3 regions of the Terribacillus sp. FSL K6-0262 genome follow, and region 3 is predicted to be linked to each of the others. Evidence: a T-box and tRNA genes for the amino acid it is inferred to sense, from the RefSeq annotation. Region 3 holds a T-box; the other regions hold tRNA genes.
What was found. The T-box of region 3 lies ahead of serS (serine--tRNA ligase). A T-box ahead of a tRNA ligase gene usually reads a tRNA of that ligase, here a tRNA-Ser.
Positions count from the first base shown of each region.

Region 1: it encodes a tRNA-Ser, which carries the amino acid that the T-box ahead of serS (serine--tRNA ligase) is inferred to sense. The anticodon was not compared.
Region 2: it encodes a tRNA-Ser, which carries the amino acid that the T-box ahead of serS (serine--tRNA ligase) is inferred to sense. The anticodon was not compared.

Region 1 is NZ_CP150277.1:740,109-747,921, reverse strand. Features, by position in the region: gene MHI54_RS03815 (sensor histidine kinase) at 1-470, shown strand, start outside; gene MHI54_RS03810 (ABC transporter ATP-binding protein) at 552-1,316, shown strand; gene MHI54_RS03805 (ABC transporter permease) at 1,291-3,186, shown strand; rRNA gene rrf (5S ribosomal RNA) at 3,551-3,663, shown strand; tRNA gene MHI54_RS03795 (tRNA-Asn) at 3,675-3,749, shown strand; tRNA gene MHI54_RS03790 (tRNA-Ser) at 3,751-3,842, shown strand; tRNA gene MHI54_RS03785 (tRNA-Glu) at 3,860-3,934, shown strand; tRNA gene MHI54_RS03780 (tRNA-Val) at 3,955-4,030, shown strand; tRNA gene MHI54_RS03775 (tRNA-Met) at 4,066-4,140, shown strand; tRNA gene MHI54_RS03770 (tRNA-Asp) at 4,264-4,340, shown strand; tRNA gene MHI54_RS03765 (tRNA-Phe) at 4,362-4,434, shown strand; tRNA gene MHI54_RS03760 (tRNA-Tyr) at 4,443-4,528, shown strand; tRNA gene MHI54_RS03755 (tRNA-Trp) at 4,530-4,603, shown strand; tRNA gene MHI54_RS03750 (tRNA-His) at 4,619-4,693, shown strand; tRNA gene MHI54_RS03745 (tRNA-Gly) at 4,767-4,841, shown strand; tRNA gene MHI54_RS03740 (tRNA-Cys) at 4,846-4,919, shown strand; tRNA gene MHI54_RS03735 (tRNA-Leu) at 4,938-5,019, shown strand; gene MHI54_RS03730 (carbon starvation CstA family protein) at 5,186-6,646, opposite strand; gene MHI54_RS03725 (aldo/keto reductase) at 6,988-7,813, opposite strand, start outside.
Region 2 is NZ_CP150277.1:750,824-758,636, forward strand. Features, by position in the region: tRNA gene MHI54_RS03830 (tRNA-Leu) at 293-374, opposite strand; tRNA gene MHI54_RS03835 (tRNA-Cys) at 393-466, opposite strand; tRNA gene MHI54_RS03840 (tRNA-Gly) at 471-545, opposite strand; tRNA gene MHI54_RS03845 (tRNA-His) at 619-693, opposite strand; tRNA gene MHI54_RS03850 (tRNA-Trp) at 709-782, opposite strand; tRNA gene MHI54_RS03855 (tRNA-Tyr) at 784-869, opposite strand; tRNA gene MHI54_RS03860 (tRNA-Phe) at 878-950, opposite strand; tRNA gene MHI54_RS03865 (tRNA-Asp) at 972-1,048, opposite strand; tRNA gene MHI54_RS03870 (tRNA-Met) at 1,172-1,246, opposite strand; tRNA gene MHI54_RS03875 (tRNA-Val) at 1,282-1,357, opposite strand; tRNA gene MHI54_RS03880 (tRNA-Glu) at 1,378-1,452, opposite strand; tRNA gene MHI54_RS03885 (tRNA-Ser) at 1,470-1,561, opposite strand; tRNA gene MHI54_RS03890 (tRNA-Asn) at 1,563-1,637, opposite strand; rRNA gene rrf (5S ribosomal RNA) at 1,649-1,761, opposite strand; rRNA gene MHI54_RS03900 (23S ribosomal RNA) at 2,016-4,940, opposite strand; rRNA gene MHI54_RS03905 (16S ribosomal RNA) at 5,242-6,803, opposite strand; gene MHI54_RS03910 (nucleotidyltransferase-like protein) at 7,196-7,813, opposite strand, start outside.
Region 3 is NZ_CP150277.1:1,660,057-1,667,869, forward strand. Features, by position in the region: gene proC (pyrroline-5-carboxylate reductase) at 1-455, opposite strand, end outside; tRNA gene MHI54_RS08705 (tRNA-Ser) at 593-685, opposite strand; tRNA gene MHI54_RS08710 (tRNA-Ser) at 744-839, opposite strand; gene serS (serine--tRNA ligase) at 900-2,174, opposite strand; T-box leader at 2,223-2,424, opposite strand; gene MHI54_RS08720 (serine hydrolase) at 2,681-4,009, opposite strand; gene MHI54_RS08725 (uracil-DNA glycosylase) at 4,116-4,796, opposite strand; gene MHI54_RS08730 (TRAP transporter permease) at 4,883-6,976, opposite strand; gene MHI54_RS08735 (DUF1850 domain-containing protein) at 6,973-7,488, opposite strand; gene MHI54_RS08740 (TAXI family TRAP transporter solute-binding subunit) at 7,555-7,813, opposite strand, start outside.

The DNA of each region.
Region 1 (7,813 bases), 920 kb from region 3:
CTGTGGTCCTTACCAAGCTGATCAGCGAAGTCCACCAGGAAAATAAGCGATTCTACATCCGCAATGAAGTATATCCAGTATTGAAGGAAGAGACAACTGGGGCAATAGTGGAGACGGATGAAAAGTGGCTTTTCTTCCTGCTGTCGCAGCTGCTGCATAATGCTGTCAAATACTCTGCTGGAAAATCGAATCAACTTATTCTTTCTGTCTATGACAGAGCTGGAGAAATGGTATTGGAAGTGAAGGACTTTGGAATCGGTATTCCTGCTGTCGATCGGAAACGTATCTTCAATAAGTTTTATACAGGCGAAAATGGCAGGAAATATCGGGAGTCTACGGGTATGGGACTGTATTTGGTAAAAGAAGTCGCTGAAAAATTGGATCACCGTCTGGAAATGGAATCGACCGTTGGAGAAGGGACGATTTTTCGGATCATTTTTTCCAAAACACAAAACCTTACATCAATGTAAGATTCGTGAAAGCATAATCGATGGTAGGACATGTACTGCTCAGGCTATGCTTGGATTAAGCATCAGGAAGGAGAATGGATTATGCTCAAGCTTACAAAAGTCAGTAAAATATATGAGGGGAAGGTTGCTTATCGAGCCCTGGCCGATATCGATCTGGACGTAGAGGATGGTGAATTTGTAGCGATCATGGGTCCATCGGGAAGCGGTAAAACAACCCTTTTGAATATCGTTTCCACAAACGATGCGCCGACCACTGGGCAGGTGGAAATCGATGGGAGGTATCCGCATCAGCTGAAAAAGAATGCTTTGGCCGCATTCCGTCGTAATGAATTGGGATTCATCTTTCAGGATTTCAACCTATTGCATACACTTACTGTTCAGGAAAATATCATCCTTCCGCTCACATTGGATGGTGTCCCAGCAGGGGAGATGCAGAAGAAGGCACAACAGATAGCGAAGCATCTTGGTATCGAAGGCATCATGAATAAGCGTACGTATGAGATTTCCGGAGGGCAGGCGCAGCGGGCAGCGATTGCCAGGGCGATGATCCATGAGCCCAAATTACTGTTGGCGGATGAGCCAACAGGGAACCTTGATTCTAAAGCAGCCAAGGATGTCATGAAGATGCTGGTATCCATAAATGAAAGGAATAGAACAAGCTTATTGATGGTAACACATGATCCTCAGGCAGCAAGTTATGCTGATCGGGTTGTTTTTATCCGGGATGGGAAGCTGTATTCCGAGATTCATAGAGGGGAGAGCAGACAAGCATTCTTCCAGAAGATAATCGATATGCTATCGCTGATGGGGGGAGAGGGAAATGACTTTTCGTCAGTTCGCGTTTAGAAATGTCCTACGCAATAAACGGCTGTATATTGCGTACTTCCTCAGCAGTATGTTTACGGTGATGGTATTCTTCACATTTGCAATCTTTGCTTTCCATCCAGCTCTTTTGGATAGCTCGATCAATGAGTATGCGCTTTTTGGGATGGCTGTGGCTGGTGGAATCATTTATATATTTTCGTTCTTCTTTATTTTATATTCGATGAGCTCTTTCTTGCAATCAAGGAAGAAGGAATTTGGTTTATTGATTATCTTAGGAGCTTCTGATAAGCAGATACGGCTTATGGTATTTTTAGAGAATATCTTAATAGGATTTATTGCAACAGCTGGCGGGATCCTGATGGGTCTGGTGTTTGCAAAAACAATACTATTGATTGCCGAGAATATTTTAATTATCGATGCTTCATTGGATTTTTATTTCCCTGTATGGGCAATTGTCGTGACGTTTTTCAGTTTTCTCTTTCTCTTCTTCTGTATATCGATTTTTGTTGCGTTCATTTTACGCACGAATAAGCTCGTCGATCTCATTAAAGGAGATAAGCAGTCCAAAGGGGAACCGAAAGCGTCCATTACACTATCCATCCTTGCGATACTCTTATTGCTTGCGGGATATGGCACTGCCCTACTTGTCAAAGGTGTCGGCGTAGTCTATATGATGATCCCGGTCATCATTGTGGTGACACTGGGAACATACATCTTGTTTACGCAGTTAAGTGTGTATTGCATCCGTCTGCTGAGAGGAAATAAATCGATCTTCTGGCGGAAGACCAACATGCTGCTTTTCGGTGATTTATCGTTTCGGATGAAAGATAACGCTAGAACCTTTTTCTTGGTAGCGATAATATCAACTGTTGCATTTAGTGCCATTGGGACATTATATGGATTCCAATCTTACCTTACGAAAGGGATGAAGGAAATCAATCCATATACTTATAGATATGCTCCTTTTTTGGACGATAGTGAAGAAATTATCGAACAAGACCTTCAGCAGATCAATGCTATATTGGATGAAGAGAAAATCGACGCAGAAATGGAAGCTGCGGACTTGGCTTTTTATGATACATCTGTGGAGGAGTCTCCTGTATTGATAGTGAAAGCTTCTGATTACAATCGATTTGCTGCATTAATCGATGAGAAAGAACTGCATCCAGAGGAAAATGAGGCAATTGTTATGGAACAAAGCGATGCCGTAATCACTGAAGGACAGAAAGCAAGTGAAGCCTTGAAGCAATCGAACATAAAGCTGGACAACGGAAAAGAAATTCAACCAAGTCATGTAGTGGAATCAGCTGTAGGTTTAGGATTAATGGGGTATTATGTGGTGAATGACGGCACATATAAGCAGCTTGGAACACCGGTGAGGACAGATATGACTGCCGCGTGGAATGTACATGATGGGAGCGAGGAACAAGTAATTGAAACGGGAAAAAGGTTAGAGGAACAGATAAAGCATAAGGTGTTTTCTATTGATTATTCACTTTATGAAACCAATAAAGCCTATGGACTGATTCTTTTTATTGGCCTGTTTATTGGTATTGTGTTCTTTGTTTCGGCTGGCAGCTTTCTTTACTTCCGATTATTCACGGATATTGATGAGGAAAAGCGCAAGTTCCGATCGATTGCCAAAATTGGTTTGACACAATCAGAGTTGAAAAAAGTAGTGAATCGGCAAATTGCTATTTTATTTTTCTCGCCGATTGTAGTGGCGCTCTTTCACGGGGCGGTGGCCCTAACAGCTTTGTCGCATTTATTTGACTACAATTTAACAGTGGAATCAGCCTTTGTCCTTGGAAGCTTTGCGGTAATCCAATTACTTTATTTCCTGACTGTACGATTTTTCTATGTGAAACAAGTGATACGGATGGTCTTTTAATAAACTGCATAAGAGTGGGACGGCATTGGGAATCGGCTGCTGGATCAGGGGATCCGGCAGCTTTTTAAGTCAGGGGAAGGAAAGCACTGCTGTATCCATACTGGGATGCGGAATCATGACGATAAACTACGTTGGTTCGGGACAGGACTTCTGCCGCTGGTTGCCAAACCGTGTCCCATTCGTGTAGAATAACAAGGGTTGCGTTTTATTAGAACCTTAAGTTTGCAGCAAGTAAGCCATTACATGTAATAAAAAGAATGTAATACGGAAAAAAACCTAGTTAATTTTAAATAATGTATTGCTTTTTATCTCTGTAGCATATATAATCTAACTTGTCCTTAAGAAAAGGACGATACATAAGAGGTCTGGTGGTAATAGCGAAGAGGTCACACCTGTTCCCATGCCGAACACAGCAGTTAAGCTCTTCAGCGCCGATGGTAGTTGGGTTCGCCCTGCGAGAGTAGGACGCTGCCAGGCAAGATGATCATTCCACAGTAGCTCAGTGGTAGAGCTATCGGCTGTTAACCGATCGGTCGCAGGTTCGAATCCTGCCTGTGGAGCCACGGAGAGCTGTCCGAGAGGTCGAAGGAGCACGATTGGAAATCGTGTAGGCTGCTACAGCGGTCTCGAGGGTTCGAATCCCTCGCTCTCCGCCATCACAACATACATAGATGGCCCGTTGGTCAAGCGGTTAAGACACCGCCCTTTCACGGCGGTAACACGGGTTCGAATCCCGTACGGGTCACCATATATTTTCAAGACCAATCCGGAGGATTAGCTCAGCTGGGAGAGCATCTGCCTTACAAGCAGAGGGTCGGCGGTTCGAGCCCGTCATCCTCCACCATCTTTATCAGTTTCATAGAGAATACCTATCATCATCGCGGGGTGGAGCAGGGGTAGCTCGTCGGGCTCATAACCCGAAGGTCGCAGGTTCAAATCCTGCCCCCGCAACCATAATAATTCACTTACTACGTCGATATTTCTTCTTGGCTAGTGAAAAATGGGAGTACCTGAAGGGTGCGACGATAATGTTTTAATCGTGGTACACGAAGTGTGCAACCAAAGACATGATAAAGTGGTCCGGTAGTTCAGCTGGTTAGAATGCCTGCCTGTCACGCAGGAGGTCGCGGGTTCGAGTCCCGTCCGGACCGCCACTTATAAAATGAATACATAATGGCTCGGTAGCTCAGTCGGTAGAGCAACGGACTGAAAATCCGTGTGTCGGCGGTTCGATTCCGTCCCGAGCCACTCTCATCGGAGGGATAGCGAAGTTGGCCAAACGCGGCGGACTGTAAATCCGCTCCCATCGGGTTCGTAGGTTCGAGTCCTACTCCCTCCACCATAGGGGTATAGTTTAATGGTAGAACAGCGGTCTCCAAAACCGTCGGTGTGGGTTCAACTCCTACTACCCCTGCCATAACATATTGATCATGGCGGTCGTGGCGAAGGGGTTAACGCACCGGATTGTGGCTCCGGCATTCGTGGGTTCGATTCCCATCGATCGCCCTCCATATAGCTTTAGGCTATAGCCAAGTAAACAGGCAAGGATTCCATCGGAATCCTTCCAGCCTGACTTGCATGCGGAAGTAGTTCAGTGGTAGAACACCACCTTGCCAAGGTGGGGGTCGCGGGTTCGAATCCCGTCTTCCGCTCCAAATTGGCGGCATAGCCAAGTGGTAAGGCAAAGGTCTGCAACACCTTGATCACCGGTTCAAATCCGGTTGCCGCCTCCATAAGAAAATCATGAACGTGCCGGTGTGGCGGAATTGGCAGACGCGCACGACTCAAAATCGTGTTCCTTCGGGAGTGTCGGTTCGACCCCGACCACCGGTATCACAAACTTACCGTATTGCCAAACGGTAAACAGAAAGACCCTGACGTAAAGTCAGGGTCTTTCTTTATTATATTTTTGAGGGAAAAAAAGTTCGCATATACATGTTCCAATGTATCTTTACTAGGAGTTAGGCTAAGGCAGTTACGCTTACCTAACTCCACTGAATTAGTTTATTTGTTCACTTTTATGAAGAGCAGGTACTTCCATATCGACAGCCAAATTCCCTCTGGAATTCATTCTTGCTTTCCAGAAGAACAGAGCAGTGATGACCAATGTCAGGATTATTCCACCTGTATGCGCTGCCTGATAGGATAAGCCAAACCCAAGGTTTCCATCATATAATATATAAGTTAAGACCATATCGGTAATGAATACCGCTGGAACTAGTGCAATGATATAATTTTTCTTTTTAACAAAAAGATACATAGTGCCTATCCAAAGCGCAAGTGCCGCAGTTCCTTGATTGGCAAACGAGAAGTAGCGCCATAAAAGATTAAAATCAATGGTCGTTAACCAGTAGGAAACTGCAAACATCGGTATCGCGATTGCTAACCGTTTGGCTGTTTTGGTCTGGCTCAAACTAATATAATCTGCAATTATATTACGTGCGGCCCGGAACGCTGTATCACCTGAGGTAATCGGTAACACCACTGCACCAAGGACGGCTATGGTACCGCCGACAGCTCCAAGTAAGGTCATGCTGACTTCACTGACTACCAGGGAAGCTGTCCCCTCATTTATTAATCCTTGAAGACTTTGTCCGTCGAATATAGCCATTGCGGCTGCTGCCCATATCATGGCAATAACACCTTCGGCAATCATCATGCCATAAAAAATGTAACGGCCTTGTTTTTCGTTTTGAGTTGTTCTTGATATAAGCGGTGATTGTGTTGCATGAAACCCTGATAAGGCACCACAAGTAATCGTTAAGAATAATATTGGGAAAATAGGTGAGTCGGCCGGATGCATGTTCGTTAATGATAATTCAGGAATTTTATAGCTGCTTAATAATAATGCGGCACCTACTGCAATTGTTCCAATGATCAATAGTGCTCCAAAGTACGGGTAGATGCGGCCGATAATCTTATCGATTGGGAGAATGGTAGACAAAAAATAATAAGCAAAGATAATGATGACAATGGCTATCAAAGCAACCCGGCCATCTATTAAATTATGCAATAATGACGCAGGTGTCGTAACAAATACTGTACCAACCAGCAATAATAACAGTAAAGCAAAAACGTTCACTAAATGACGGGAAACGCGACCTAAAAATCTTCCGGCAAGTTCCGGGATATGAGCACCTCGATTACGAATCGAGATCATACCAGTCAAGTAATCATGTACCGCTCCAGCGAATATAGAACCCAGAACGATCCATAAGAATGCTGCGGGACCATACAAGGCGCCCATGATCGGACCAAATATGGGACCGGTACCGGCAATGTTCAGTAATTGAATCAATGCGTTTTTCTGTTTGTTCATCGGGACATAATCTACACCGTCTTGATTAGCATATGCAGGTGTCTGCCGTTCTTCATTCGGTCCAAATACTTTTTCGACGTATTTTCCATACGTAAAATACGCTGCAACCAATGTTAATATTGCAACAAAAAAAGTAATCATCTTAGATCCCCTCCATGTTAGTGTATGTAAGCGTTATCATAATTGTATTATAAAAATCTTTATGAAGGAAGGAAAAATAACATGTCACGCTGCAGGGAATTCCCAGGGGCGAGAAATCGAAACATATATCAAATAGGATAAGCTAAATGCCATAAGTGTGATACTCTTTGATTTAATGTTACCTAAAGCATGACCAGTTAAAGATGAATTGTGGTAAAGAAGGATCGAAGGCGGCCAGAGGTTTTAAAGCAAGCTATGACTATGATTCACATCCTATGACATAAATAAAAATACCGAAAACAGAACTAAAGATCTGTTTTCGGTATTTTAAATGCCATCATTTAATCATCCAAGCCCATCGACTGTTTATACCCCTGCAAATACGCCATCTCTGCTGGACTTCCCATTTCAAAGCTGCTCATGGTCCGGTGCCAGAGTGGATAGATTGGTGCTGGACGAGCGGCTGATTCGATTAGGTCATGTTCTTCCTGTGTCAGCTTGATATCAAAGGAAGCTATGTCCTCTTTCAATTGCTGCTCGTTGCGGGCTGCAATGACGATCGGGCCTACGTTCGGACGGTCCTTGACCCAGGTGTAGGCGATTTGCGGCACAGATGCATCATGGCTGGCTGCTACTTCCTCCAGCGCATCGATCACTCGGTAGAGCCGTTCTTGGTCTTGCACCCAAGGCTCTGGCCATCCGCCGCCTTGACGGGTGTTTTCAGGTGCTGTTTTATTCCGTCCGATTTTCCCGTTTAGAAGGCCTTCCCCAAGAGGGCTCCAGATCATGTTGCCGATGCCGAGTTCCTTACCCGCCGGCAGCAGCTCATATTCGGCTTCACGAGCTTCAGGTGTGTAGTAGATTTGCTGTGTGATCGGGGGGATGTATCCAGGCTGCTGTGCCACGGTGAAGGTTCTCGCAAGTGCCCATCCGCTGTAGTTGGAGACTCCCCAATAACGGATTTTTCCTTTTCTGACGAGATTGGTCATCGTATCGATCGTTTCTTCAACCGGGGTGCGCCCATCCCATAAATGAACGAAAAACAAATCCAGATAATCCGTCCCAAGGCGTTGCAGTGATTGATCGATGGAGGCTTCGATATTGCTGCGGGAAGCTCCTCCGGTATTTGGTCCATCGCCTAGCTTGAAGCCTGTTTTGGAAGTGATC
Region 2 (7,813 bases), 910 kb from region 3:
CCGATTGGATCTGCAGGGATGAATATCAGTCATCTAAGGGGTAAGCAACGCATCTTCTTTTAAAAAAATCCTACTCAAAAATGGATGCATCTCTACCTACATTTATTACTGCTTTGCCCATCCATGTCTTCTATTCCGAAACGATGAAATATGGGAGAACCTATTACCGTTCCTCTACTCATCAGCTAGCCCCTCCGACCAAATCATCGTAAATATGAATAAATGAAAGAAAGACCCTAACTTTACGTCAGGGTCTTTCTGTTTACCGTTTGGCAATACGGCATGTTTGTGATACCGGTGGTCGGGGTCGAACCGACACTCCCGAAGGAACACGATTTTGAGTCGTGCGCGTCTGCCAATTCCGCCACACCGGCGCGTTCATGATTTTCTTATGGAGGCGGCAACCGGATTTGAACCGGTGATCAAGGTGTTGCAGACCTTTGCCTTACCACTTGGCTATGCCGCCAATTTGGAGCGGAAGACGGGATTCGAACCCGCGACCCCCACCTTGGCAAGGTGGTGTTCTACCACTGAACTACTTCCGCATGCAAGTCAGGCTGGAAGGATTCCGATGGAATCCTTGCCTGTTTACTTGGCTATAGCCTAAAGCTATATGGAGGGCGATCGATGGGAATCGAACCCACGAATGCCGGAGCCACAATCCGGTGCGTTAACCCCTTCGCCACGACCGCCATGATCAATATGTTATGGCAGGGGTAGTAGGAGTTGAACCCACACCGACGGTTTTGGAGACCGCTGTTCTACCATTAAACTATACCCCTATGGTGGAGGGAGTAGGACTCGAACCTACGAACCCGATGGGAGCGGATTTACAGTCCGCCGCGTTTGGCCAACTTCGCTATCCCTCCGATGAGAGTGGCTCGGGACGGAATCGAACCGCCGACACACGGATTTTCAGTCCGTTGCTCTACCGACTGAGCTACCGAGCCATTATGTATTCATTTTATAAGTGGCGGTCCGGACGGGACTCGAACCCGCGACCTCCTGCGTGACAGGCAGGCATTCTAACCAGCTGAACTACCGGACCACTTTATCATGTCTTTGGTTGCACACTTCGTGTACCACGATTAAAACATTATCGTCGCACCCTTCAGGTACTCCCATTTTTCACTAGCCAAGAAGAAATATCGACGTAGTAAGTGAATTATTATGGTTGCGGGGGCAGGATTTGAACCTGCGACCTTCGGGTTATGAGCCCGACGAGCTACCCCTGCTCCACCCCGCGATGATGATAGGTATTCTCTATGAAACTGATAAAGATGGTGGAGGATGACGGGCTCGAACCGCCGACCCTCTGCTTGTAAGGCAGATGCTCTCCCAGCTGAGCTAATCCTCCGGATTGGTCTTGAAAATATATGGTGACCCGTACGGGATTCGAACCCGTGTTACCGCCGTGAAAGGGCGGTGTCTTAACCGCTTGACCAACGGGCCATCTATGTATGTTGTGATGGCGGAGAGCGAGGGATTCGAACCCTCGAGACCGCTGTAGCAGCCTACACGATTTCCAATCGTGCTCCTTCGACCTCTCGGACAGCTCTCCGTGGCTCCACAGGCAGGATTCGAACCTGCGACCGATCGGTTAACAGCCGATAGCTCTACCACTGAGCTACTGTGGAATGATCATCTTGCCTGGCAGCGTCCTACTCTCGCAGGGCGAACCCAACTACCATCGGCGCTGAAGATCTTAACTGCTGTGTTCGGCATGGGAACAGGTGTGACCTCTTCGCTATTACCACCAGACAATGCAAGAATTCATATGGAATGAACCCTCAAAACTAGATAAGAAACATTCATGCTGTACATCTCATGCGTGCCGAGCACCGGAGTGCTTGGTCTTTGGCGTTGACTTACTAAGGGATCTGGCGCTGCGGCTAGATCCAGCTCCGGAAACCAGAAACTGCGGCCTAAGTGATAGCCCTTCAAGGGTAAAACCACCCTTTACGGCCTCTCGCTTATTCCTCCGTTTCTAAACGGTTTCCTCCGCTTTTCGTTTTTTAGTTAAGTCCTCGATCGATTAGTATTCGTCAGCTGCACGTGTCACCACGCTTCCACCTCGAACCTATCTACCTCATCGTCTCTGAGGGATCTTACTCATTTAAAATGATGGGAAGTCTCATCTTGAGGGGGGCTTCATGCTTAGATGCTTTCAGCACTTATCCCTTCCGCACGTAGCTACCCAGCTGTGCTCCTGGCGGAACAACTGGTGCACCAGCGGTGCGTCCATCCCGGTCCTCTCGTACTAAGGACAGCTCCTCTCAAACTTCCAACGCCCACGACGGATAGGGACCGAACTGTCTCACGACGTTCTGAACCCAGCTCGCGTACCGCTTTAATGGGCGAACAGCCCAACCCTTGGGACCGACTACAGCCCCAGGATGCGATGAGCCGACATCGAGGTGCCAAACCTCCCCGTCGATGTGGACTCTTGGGGGAGATAAGCCTGTTATCCCCGGGGTAGCTTTTATCCGTTGAGCGACGGCCCTTCCATACGGCACCGCCGGATCACTAAGCCCGACTTTCGTCCCTGCTCGACTTGTAGGTCTCGCAGTCAAGCTCCCTTCTGCCTTTGCACGCTACGAATGATTTCCAACCATTCTGAGGGAACCTTTGGGCGCCTCCGTTACTCTTTGGGAGGCGACCGCCCCAGTCAAACTGCCCACCTGACACTGTCTCCGAACCGGATGACGGTTCTGGGTTAGAATGTCAATACAGCCAGGGTGGTATCCCACGGATGCCTCCGCCGAAGCTGGCGCTCCGGTTTCCAAGGCTCCCACCTATCCTGTACAAGCTGTACCAACATTCCATATCAGGCTACAGTAAAGCTCCACGGGGTCTTTCCGTCCTGTCGCGGGTAATGCGCATCTTCACGCATAGTATAATTTCACCGGGTCTCTCGTTGAGACAGTGCCCAAGTCGTTGCACCTTTCGTGCGGGTCGGAACTTACCCGACAAGGAATTTCGCTACCTTAGGACCGTTATAGTTACGGCCGCCGTTTACTGGGGCTTCGGTTCACAGCTTCGGGACGAAGTCCCTAACCATTCCCCTTAACCTTCCAGCACCGGGCAGGTGTCAGCCCCTATACTTCGCCTTACGGCTTTGCAGAGACCTGTGTTTTTGCTAAACAGTCGCTTGGGCCTTTTCACTGCGGCTTCTCCTAAAAAGAAGCACCCCTTCTCCCGAAGTTACGGGGTCATTTTGCCGAGTTCCTTAACGAGAGTTCTCCCGATCATCTTCGGTTACTCACCGTGCCTACCTGTGTCGGTTTGCGGTACGGGCACCTATTTCCTCACTAGAGGCTTTTCTTGGCAGTGTGAAATCAGGAACTTCGGTACTAAATTTCCCTCCCCATAACCGCCTGGAATCATGTTGAGTGGATTTGCCTGCTCAACTTCCTCACGGCTTGGACGCGCATGACCAGCAGCGCGCTTTCCCTATCCTCCTGCGTCCCCCCATCGTTCAAGCGGATTTAGGTGGTACAGGAATATCAACCTGTTATCCATCGCCTACGCCTTTCGGCCTCGGCTTAGGCCCCGACTAACCCTGAGCGGACGAGCCTTCCTCAGGAAACCTTGGGCTTTCGATGAAAGAGATTCTCACTCTTTTTTCGCTACTCATACCGGCATTCTCACTTCTAAGCGCTCCAGCCGTCCTCACGATCGACCTTCACAGCCCTTAGAACGCTCTCCTACCACTGACATCGTAGATGTCAATCCGCAGCTTCGGTGGTGTGTTTAGCCCCGGTATATTTTCGGCGCAGCGTCACTCGACCAGTGAGCTATTACGCACTCTTTCAATGATGGCTGCTTCTAAGCCAACATCCTGGTTGTCTAAGCAACGCCACATCCTTTTCCACTTAACACACACTTTGGGACCTTAGCTGGCGGTCTGGGCTGTTTCCCTTTCGACCATGAACCTTATCACCCATGGTCTGACTCCCAAAGTAGATTGATTGGCATTCGGAGTTTGACTGAATTCGGTAACCCGATGAGGGCCCCTAGTCCAATCAGTGCTCTACCTCCAACCATCATCCTTTGAGGCTAGCCCTAAAGCTATTTCGGAGAGAACCAGCTATCTCCGTGTTCGATTGGCATTTCACCCCTACCCACACCTCATCCCCGCACTTTTCAACGTGCGTGGGTTCGGGCCTCCAGTCAGTGTTACCTGACCTTCACCCTGGACATGGGTAGATCACACGGTTTCGGGTCTACGACCACCTACTATGTCGCCCTATTCAGACTCGCTTTCGCTGCGGCTCCGTCTTTTCAACTTAACCTTGCAGGGGATCGTAACTCGCCGGTCCATTCTACAAAAGGTACGCCGTCACCCATTAACGGGCTTCGACTACTTGTAGGCACACGGTTTCAGGTTCTATTTCACTCCCCTTCCGGGGTGCTTTTCACCTTTCCCTCACGGTACTGGTTCACTATCGGTCACTAGGGAGTATTTAGCCTTGGGAGATGGTCCTCCCGGATTCCGACGGAATTTCACGTGTTCCGCCGTACTCAGGATACACTCCGGAGGAAACCACATTTCAAGTACAGGGCTCTTACCTTCTATGGCGGGCCATTCCAAGCCGCTTCGTCTACATGGTTTCTTTGTAACTCCAAAGGAGTGTCCTACAACCCCAGAAGGCAAGCCTTCTGGTTTGGGCTGATTCCGTTTCGCTCGCCGCTACTTGGGAAATCGCATTTGCTTTCTCTTCCTCCGGGTAATGAGATGTTTCAGTTCCCCGGGTCTGCCTCGCATCACCTATGTATTCAGTAATGCGTACTATCCAATAACGGATAGCGGGTTCCCCCATTCGGAAATCTCCGGATCAAAGCTTACTTACAGCTCCCCGAAGCATATCGGTGTTAGTCCCGTCCTTCATCGGCTCCTAGTGCCAAGGCATCCACCGTGCGCCCTTCTTCACTTAACTAATAACGCATGATGCATTAAATCGCGACAATATATATTGTCTTGCTTTAAAGTTTGATGTTCTGGCATGTTGTTTCTTATCTAGTTTTCAAGGTTCACAAGAGAGATTGATCTCTCAAAACTGAACAAACAACCCAATTACGTGTCTACTACGAAGTAGTAGTTCCAATGTCCAGGTTCAGCTCCTAAAAGCTAGCGTATAGTTCATCTCGTTTCCTGACTCCAAAACCCGGAGTCTGTAACCGATCTGATCTATCCGTACGCTTTTGAACAGTCGCTTCACCTTTTCCAATTATCCTTAGAAAGGAGGTGATCCAGCCGCACCTTCCGATACGGCTACCTTGTTACGACTTCACCCCAATCATTGATCCCACCTTCGGCGGCTGGCTCCAAAAGGTTACCTCACCGACTTCGGGTGTTACCAACTCTCGTGGTGTGACGGGCGGTGTGTACAAGGCCCGGGAACGTATTCACCGCGGCATGCTGATCCGCGATTACTAGCGATTCCGGCTTCATGCAGGCGAGTTGCAGCCTGCAATCCGAACTGAGAATGGTTTTATGGGATTTGCTTAGCCTCGCGGCTTCGCTGCCCTTTGTACCATCCATTGTAGCACGTGTGTAGCCCAGGTCATAAGGGGCATGATGATTTGACGTCATCCCCACCTTCCTCCGGTTTGTCACCGGCAGTCACTCTAGAGTGCCCAACTGAATGCTGGCAACTAGAATCAAGGGTTGCGCTCGTTGCGGGACTTAACCCAACATCTCACGACACGAGCTGACGACAACCATGCACCACCTGTCACGCTGTCCCCGAAGGGAACGCCTTGTCTCCAAGGTTGTCAGCGGATGTCAAGACCTGGTAAGGTTCTTCGCGTTGCTTCGAATTAAACCACATGCTCCACCGCTTGTGCGGGCCCCCGTCAATTCTTTTGAGTTTCAGCCTTGCGGCCGTACTCCCCAGGCGGAGTGCTTAATGCGTTAACTTCAGCACTAAGGGGCGGAAACCCCCTAACACCTAGCACTCATCGTTTACGGCGTGGACTACCAGGGTATCTAATCCTGTTTGCTCCCCACGCTTTCGCGCCTCAGCGTCAGTTACAGACCAGAGAGTCGCCTTCGCCACTGGTGTTCCTCCACATATCTACGCATTTCACCGCTACACGTGGAATTCCACTCTCCTCTTCTGCACTCAAGTTCCCCAGTTTCCAATGACCCTCCACAGTTAAGCTGTGGGCTTTCACATCAGACTTAAGAAACCGCCTACGCGCCCTTTACGCCCAATAATTCCGGACAACGCTTGCCCCCTACGTATTACCGCGGCTGCTGGCACGTAGTTAGCCGGGGCTTTCTGGTCAGGTACCGTCAAGGTACAAGCAGTTACTCTTGTACTTGTTCTTCCCTGACAACAGAGCTTTACGACCCGAAGGCCTTCATCGCTCACGCGGCGTTGCTCCGTCAGACTTTCGTCCATTGCGGAAGATTCCCTACTGCTGCCTCCCGTAGGAGTCTGGGCCGTGTCTCAGTCCCAGTGTGGCCGATCACCCTCTCAGGTCGGCTATGCATCGTCGCCTTGGTGGGCCGTTACCCCGCCAACTAGCTAATGCACCGCGGGCCCATCTGTAAGTGACAGCCGAAACCGTCTTTCCATTTCCGATCAGGAGAAAGGAAATACTATCCGGTATTAGCCCCGGTTTCCCGGAGTTATCCCAGTCTTACAGGCAGGTTGCCCACGTGTTACTCACCCGTCCGCCGCTCATTCCGCCAGAATCACCCCGGAGGGGTCATCTGGTTTCCTGCGCTCGACTTGCATGTATTAGGCACGCCGCCAGCGTTCGTCCTGAGCCAAGATCAAACTCTCCATGAAAGTGTTGATGCATTGCTCGTCAGAGCTGACGTTGATCTTATGATCATGTCGTTTAGTTCGTAATTGGTTGTTTTGTTCAGTTTTCAAAGATCAATTTCGTTCTGCCGCTCGTTTGGCGACTAGAACATCATATCATGTTTCAACTTGCGTTGTCAACATGTTTTTTATCTCTGTGCTGTCAGGCGTTGTTGCTCGCTGACGACGCCTATAAATATAACACGCACTCCAATCATCGTCAATAGTTTTTTTATAATAATCTTGAACTCATACAATATGCCGTACACAGCCAAACCAGCTTAGCACATATCCTCCCATAAAACCATATCAGCATCAGCACTGATTTAAACGAGGACAGTAACTTACATCGACAGCTGCCCTCGTATTTTTTATCATCATTCTTTGATTCGGTATTCCCGATGGTATATTGCCTTGCCTTTCGTTTCTGTCAGCACCGCTTCAATGATCTCCTTCTCCTCTAAATAATTGAGGAGTGCACTCAAATGCGCAGCATAGGCTTCCACTTCCGGTCTGTTTTTCAATTCCCCGAAGGTCCATGCCTCATCCTTCATACGCATGACACGCAGCAGGTGCTCCGCAGCGGAGTGGGATCTGGCATTGATGGCAACATTGACGGCAAGCAGCATAAGCTGCACCCGCTGATCCGTTTCCTCCTTACTCTGGATGAATTCTTCACAAAGCTTATATACTTCCGAATCTATTCTACGCACCTGATTCCAAACGGTGACTTCCGGGTGATGTCCTTTTTCGATGATGGACAGCCGAGCCAGGTAATGCAGACAACGGACCATCCGCGTATATGCATCGAGGTACTGCCCGCTGTCATGGAGATCCTTTGTCTCGGCATAGGCACTTATCAATTTTGCAAATTCGATCGTCATTTTCAATTTCCGCTTTTCATATGGGAAGCTCGCCAGCTCGTTTTTCAGTTTTTCAATATATTCATTCCGATCGAAAACAACCTTTCCTTCGAAGATCCATTCAACCGCCCG
Region 3 (7,813 bases):
AACAGGCTGCTCACTAGCTGCATCTCATGACTGCCGGCGTGAACTCCTGCAGCTACAGCTGTTGCCGCCTCCAGAATGGTAGCAGATGTATTTGGCATGACCCGGACTACCGGCTGACCCTCTGGCAGATATCTTTCCAGAAACGAGGTATGAATCCCTGCAAGAACCGATACTATAATTTGTCCTGGCTTCAGATTCGCTTCTTTCAAATATATCATTGCTGCTTCTGCATCTTTCGGCTTCATCGATAAGATAATGACATCTGCATCTTCCAGGAGCTCCGTACGATTCCTTGTAACCGATACTCCATAAGCAGTATGCAATTCCTGCAATCTTGCTTCATTAGCATGATTCGTCAGCCAGATGCCTTCTGCCGGAAGGTGATCCGCTGCGATCAATCCCTTAACAAGCGCTTCTGCCATGGCACCAGCGCCTATAAATGCTATTTTCTTCATAAGTGCCTCCGTTCCACGTGAAACAAGTTTGGTGTATTATCTGACGTTTCCATATCGGAAGTCAATAAAAATATAAAAAAAATCGTTACGAGAAACGTAACGATTTCATATCTCCAATTTTATGCGTTAATAAAAAATGGCGGAGGAAGAGGGATTCGAACCCCCGCGAGCCGTTAAGCCCCTGTCGGTTTTCAAGACCGATCCCTTCAGCCAAACTTGGGTATTCCTCCGTAAGACAAAGAATAATATAACATATCGAAAAGCTAGATGTCAATAAAATATAAAAAATGGCGGAGGAGGGGGGATTCGAACCCCCGCGAGCCTTAAACAGGCCCCTGTCGGTTTTCGAGACCGATCCCTTCAGCCGGACTTGGGTACCCCTCCATGCTTTTGTCTCCAAAAGCTATCTCACCATATTTTCATCATTCCTGTCAAGGTCTGTGCTTAGCGAATTTCTGTTTTCCCACCCATATAAGGAATCAACACTTCCGGAATTTTCACCGATCCGTCTGCTTGCTGATAGTTTTCCAAGATGGCAGCGACCGTCCGTCCCAGTGCCAAGCCTGATCCATTCAATGTATGGACAAACTCCGGCTTGCTCTTGTCATCGCGTTTGAATCGAATGCCGGCACGACGCGCTTGGAAGTCCTCAAAATTGGATACGGAAGAAATTTCGCGATACGTACCGCTGCTAGGCAGCCAAACTTCCAGATCGTATTTCTTCGCTGCAGTGAATCCAAGATCACCTGTGCACATGCTCATGACACGGTATGGAAGCCCTAGCAGCTGCAATACTTTCTCGGCATGTCCTGTGATTTCCTCCAGCACCTGATAAGAATCCTCCGGTTTGACGAACTGCACAAGCTCTACTTTATTGAACTGATGCTGACGGATCAAACCACGAGTATCCCTGCCGGCGGAACCCGCTTCGGAACGGAAGGAAGCACTGAATGCAGCAAATTTCTGCGGCAGCTGATCGCCTTTCAGGATCTCTTCACGATAGTAATTAGTCACTGGAACTTCCGCAGTCGGCACAAGGAAGTAATCCCAGCCGTCCAGCTTGAATGCATCTTCTTCGAATTTTGGAAGCTGACCGGTGCCAGTCATGCTCGTTCTGTTCACCATATATGGCGGGAGCATTTCCTGATAACCATGCTCATCCGCATGAAGATCCATCATGAAATTGATCAAAGCACGCTCCAGGCGGGCTCCTAAGCCTTTGTAGAATACAAAGCGGCTTCCTGTCACCTTTGCAGCTCGTTCAAAGTCAAGGATACCCAAATCAGCTGCAAGATCCCAATGTGCTTTTTCTTCGAAGTCCTTCTGCTGCACCTCACCCCATTTGCGCGCTTCCACATTATCATCCTCGGATTCGCCCACAGGGACGCTCTCATGCGGAATATTGGGGATGGAGAGCAATAGCATATCCAACTCACTTTCGACGGCTCTCAGCTCTTCATCGTATGCTTTGATTTGATCGCCTACTTCACGCATCTCCTTGATCTGTGCATCCGCATCCTGCTTCTCCTTTTTTAGGACCGCAATCTGTTTGGATACCTCATTGCGTTTCGCTTTCAATTCTTCCGTCTCATTGATAAGCTTACGGCGGCGTTCATCCAAATCCCCGAATTTATCAAGGTCCGTCAAATCTTCCCCGCGATTCGTAAGTTTCTGTTTTACTTCGTCAAAGTTTGAACGTAGATATTTCATATCCAGCATAATGCTTCCTCCTTTTTTCTCGAACAAAAAAACATCCCATCCCCATAGAAAAGGGACGAGATGTTCCACCCGCGATACCACCCTGGTTGAAGACAAAGATATCTTCCAGCTCGGCAAGGTAACGGTTTGTACCGGGTATGTCTCCATACCATTCCAGGATGGATTCACTTACAGTCCTGCATCGATTCCCACCAGCCATCGACTCTCTAAAAGCATGCTGTAAGCTACTATTTCCTATCATCACGTTGTCGTTATTCTTCCTACAGAATAGCTAATTCCAGGTAATTATGCAAGTATGATATGCAATTCCAGCTTTAGGATTTACATACCAGCATGGAATTATACAAAAAAAGCGGAAAAGGCTATGATCTTTTCCGCTTTCGATGTTGTCCAGCTATAGAACCAGAAACTGCGGTATAGGCGATAAATCCCTGCATGAGGAAAGGCACCCCATTCCGTGATCTCACCTATCCCTCCGTTCCTAACGTTCTTTTTCGCTTTTCGTATTAGAACCAGCCTTTGACTGTATCGGCTACGCTGTTGAAGATACTGGCGAAGAAGTCACCGATTGCCCCCAGGGAGAGCATGAACCAGTTGGACTTCTCTACATCCTCGGATGCTACGACATCGACAGTATATGAGCCGCCGTTGATATTGCCTTGGTCGTCTCCGTCATAGACAAGTGTCGCAGTTCCGACTTTATCGCCTTTTTTCACTGGAGCGACCAATTCGCCGTCAGCATTCAGCTTGTCCTTGTCGACTTTGTACTCCAAGTGGTATTTATCTTCTTCCCCATTCTTCACAGAAGTGGTGACCGAATCTTTTAGCGAGATGGCTGCACTGTCTTCTTTCCCTTTTGCCACCGGGACGGAAGCATGGTCCTTGATTTCCGTTCCAGCTTTGTAAAGTTCAGTCTGTTTGAACTGGTTGAAGCCGTAATCCAGCAGCTTTGCTGTTTCCTGGAAGCGTGCTTCTTCACTATCCGACTTCATTATCACGGTGATATAGCGCTGCCCGTCGCGCTCAGCTGTACCTGTGAAGCAGTAGCCAGCCACGTCTGTATGGCCCGTTTTCAAGCCATCCATCCCTTCATATCCATAAGCTTTCAGATAGCCAGGCATGTCCGGGAGCATCCAGTTCCAGTTCGTGATTTTCTTGCCGTCAAAATCCGTTTGTGTAACACTGGATACCTCGAGTGCTTCCGGATGATCCTTGATCAAGTTGTAAGCAAGGATACCGGTGGATTTTGCAGTCATCAGGTTTTCGTCATTGACGTTTGTTCCCTTTGGACGGTTATCCCCCAAGTCCGAATTGGAAAGTCCAGAAGCATTGACGAATTTATAATCCTTCATGCCTATTTCTTCCGCTTTTTCATTCATCATTTTGACGAATTCGGTCTCACTGCCACCTACAAGCTCTGCAAGTACGATAGTTGCGGCATTATCAGAATTGATGGCCATCGCATTATATAGATCGCGAACAGTGTAGTCCTTGTTCTGTGTGAGTCCTGTACCGGAGAAATCCGTATTCGAGGAAATGCTGTAAGCATAATCACTTACTTGCGTTGTCGTATCCCAGGAGATAGTTCCTGCTGCGATTGCATCCAAGATAAGATATTCCGACATCATCTTCGTCATGCTTGCTGGAGGTAAAGTGAGATCTGGCTTCTTCGCGTATAATATCTCGCCAGAGTTGGCGTCTATTAAAATTGCGGATTCCGCTTTGATATCCAAGCCTTCCGCAGCTTGTGTGTCTAGTGGCTTTGCTAGAAAAGTGTTAAACGTAATCAGCATCGCGAGCAAACCGATCATCGATGCTTTCAAAAGATGTTTCAAGTGTTCCTACCTCCACAAAAAATAGAATCGTTACTGTGCATCCCCGCTATTTTACCATAGACGATAGGCAATGGGGAACGTTCTTTGTACCGATTCTATATTTTGTTCACAGGTCTGGAATACACCAGTCAATCGGCTCCAATCCATTGGCTTCCAATATTTCATTCGTCTTGGAAAATGGCTTGCTGCCAAAGAATCCGCGCCTTGCAGATAATGGACTTGGATGGGCCGAGGTCAGCGTATGATGCTTTTCCGTATCTATCAGCTTCTGCTTTTCCTGTGCGTGTCTTCCCCAAAGGATGAATACGACCGGATCCTGTTTCTCATTCAATGATTCAATCACACGATCCGTGAAATGCTCCCAGCCTTTGCCCCGGTGAGAGCCCGCTTGATGAGCTTCCACCGTCAAGGCGGTGTTCAATAGCAGCACCCCTTGTTCCGCCCACTTCCTCAAATAGCCATGTGATGGGATCGGACAGCCGATATCATCCGCCAGTTCCTTGTAAATATTGATGAGCGACCGCGGTATCGCCACCTCCGGCTGTACCGAAAAGCTGAGTCCATGTGCCTGATTCGGTCCATGATAAGGATCCTGTCCCAAAATGACTACCTTTGTATCCGCAAATGATGTCATTTTGAGCGCTTCATAGATATGATGCATATCCGGATAGATTGTCCTCTCTTGATATGCTTCCTTCAAAAAGCTTCGCAGTTCCTTGTAATAGCCTTTTTCAAATTCATCCTGCAGAATTTCCTGCCAGTCATTATCGATAAGTTGTTTTGCCATGCCAATCCACCTCCAAGTCATTGTATCAGACCTATACCCGTTATGAATAAAGAAAAAAGCTGTCCTGATACAGGACAGCTCTCACTTCAGCTTGCAACCGGCTGATTCATTTCAGATCGTTTGAACATGTATTGGCATGCAATCAGTGCTGCGAAAATAATCAAGCCAGCCATGCTGAGCCAGACTCCCGGATAAATCAAGGCAAGGGCGGCTGCAATGGCAACAAGGCGCTCCGGCCAATAAAGCCTTCGGAACCAGTAACCGATCATACCTGCCCCGATGACAATCATGCCCAGGAAGGCGGTAAGGAATATCCAGGCCACCTCCACATAATTAGATGTTCCGAACAGCAGCAATTCCGGGGCAAACACAAACATATAAGGAATGATGAAGGCTGCTATTGCCAGCTTGGTCGATATAACTCCCGTAGCAATCGGCCGGCCTCCTGATATACCTGCTGCCGCAAAGGCCGCCAAGGCAACTGGTGGTGTAATGTCAGCCATGATGCCAAAGTAAAATACAAACATATGGGCCGGCAAATCATTCACTCCCAATAGGATGATTGCCGGTGCCGCTATCGTCGACGTGATGATATAGTTGGCTGTCGTCGGTGCCCCCATCCCAAGAATCAAGGATGCAATCATCGTAAAGAACAATGTCCAAAACAGCTGTTCATTCGCAAGACCTACCAGGCTGTTGGCAAGGCTGAGACCAAGACCCGTTTTCGTTACGACTGCCACGATGATACCAGCCGCGGCAGTCGCTGCAATTACGCTTAAGGCAGATCGTGCACCATCCACCAGTGCCTCGATCGTCTCCAGGAAGTTACGGTCGAAGAAGTAGCTGACAATGACAGTGGCAAGTGCGGCAATGATCAACCCATTCTCGATGGACAAGCTGCCGGTTGCGCCGCCATAGATCAAATAAGCAGCCAGCACGACTCCGAATACAATCGGATACAGATGGCGGTAGACTTCCTTTCTGACCAGGGCAATAAGGACACATGTGACGATTCCATATAAAGCGGCTCGCATAATGCTGAGTCCGGAACTCAAGTAGAAAACCATCGCCAGGATAGGCAGCAGCAAATAGAGCTTGCTTAGCACTTCCTTCTTATCCGGAAGCTCTTCCTTCTTCAATCCCCGCAAACCCGTACGCTTTGCTTCAAAGTGGGTCATGATCCAAATGCCGGAAAAGTAAAGGATAGCCGGGATGATTGCCGCTTTGGCAATCGTCCAATAGCTCACACCGATGAACTCGACCATCAAAAAAGCAGCTGCCCCCATCACAGGCGGCATGATTTGTCCCCCGGTGGAAGAAGACGCTTCTACAGCTCCTGCGAAGTTTTTGGAATAGCCTAGCCTTTTCATCATCGGAATGGTAAAAGACCCTGATGTCACTACATTTGCTACCGAACTGCCGCTTACCGTCCCTTGCAATGCACTTGAGAAAATGGCAACCTTTGCCGGTCCGCCGATCCTCCTTCCGGCAACGAGCAGAGCAAGATCATTGAAATACTGCCCGACACCTGTCTTCACCAAGAATGCCCCGAATAAAAGAAAGAGAAAAATGTAGGTTGATGATACACCGATCGGCGTTCCAAGCATGCCTTCTGTCGTGAAGAAAAGCGAATTTACGAGTGTATCGACATCCACTCCGGGATGGACGATGAAATCAGGCAGCTGCCTGCCCCAATAGGCGTATGCCATAAAAAGGATGGCGATGATGACGATTGGGAGCCCGACAGTACGTCTGGTGGCTTCCAGGACGAGCAGTACCGCTATTGCACCTGTAGCGAAATCCAATGTCGTCATCTGTCCGCCTTGGGCAATGATGCTGTCATACATGACCGGCCAATAAGCACCGACATAAAACCCTAAGGCTGCCAATATATAATCGTACCAGGCAATTCGTTTAACCTTGCTCTTGCGTTTTGCCGGGAACAATAAATAAATCAGGACAAGCCCGAATCCCAAGTGGACGGATCGATGAATCTGTGTTGGTACATTTCCGTATGTAGCTGTATAAAGCTGATATATCGAGAACGCAAGCAACAGGAAAAACACGACTGCCCCCATGATGCCCGCAAGCTTCCTGAAATTGGATTCACTGTCGTATTTCTCGAGCAGCTTCTGCTGTTCTTGATCCGACAATACGTCATTCATCGCTTTATCGTTCATTCAAGCCGTTCCCCCTTCCATAGGTTCCATAAATTTGTGTATACTGCTTGGATTTTGATAGAGGCACCTGGTCCGATATTTTCCTGGAGAGAATAGCTTTGCTTTTGGTAAACCAGCTGGTGATTCGCCACCACTTCTCCGATTGTCAGATGAAGGGCCTCCCGATAGCCTTTCATATTCCGTATATAATACTTCCCATCTTTCATTTCGAATGTCTCTTGCTGCTTTGCATCTGCATCTGCCGGCATGCCAACAGCAGTATCCTCATAGACAAGCTGATATGGGTACAGCCTGTTTTGCTTGATCGTGTACTCCTCCGTCACTTCGGAAAGATGGATCGAATGGGTGTAACGGATGCTCACATGCGCCCCATCCGCGACTGGTAAGTAAGCAAGAAGCTGATCACTCTGCAGATCTTTACAGGCGACTATATGCCGGAAGGGTACAAATATGTACGAAACAATCAGTACCATGATCATTAGACTGATCAGAAGGATAATACGGACTCGCAACACGATACACCTGCCTTTTGCAAAAAAACGCCGGTAAAGAAGCTACCGGCGTTTTTCAGTATTCAATCAGGAAGAAGGCAGCTCCACTCCTGCTTCCTCCAAATAACGCTTGGCACCAGGGTGGAATGGGATGCTTACACCATCAGCAGCCGTTTCTGCCTTTATGAACTCTGCCTTTTGATGGCCGATATCTCCTGTATTTTCATACAATGCCTTTGTCATGTTATAAACAAGTTCTTCATCCATGCCTGCTGTAGTCACAAGCATCGCATTTACGGATACTGTTTCAACTGGCTCCTCCAAGCTGTATGTGCCTGCTTCGATC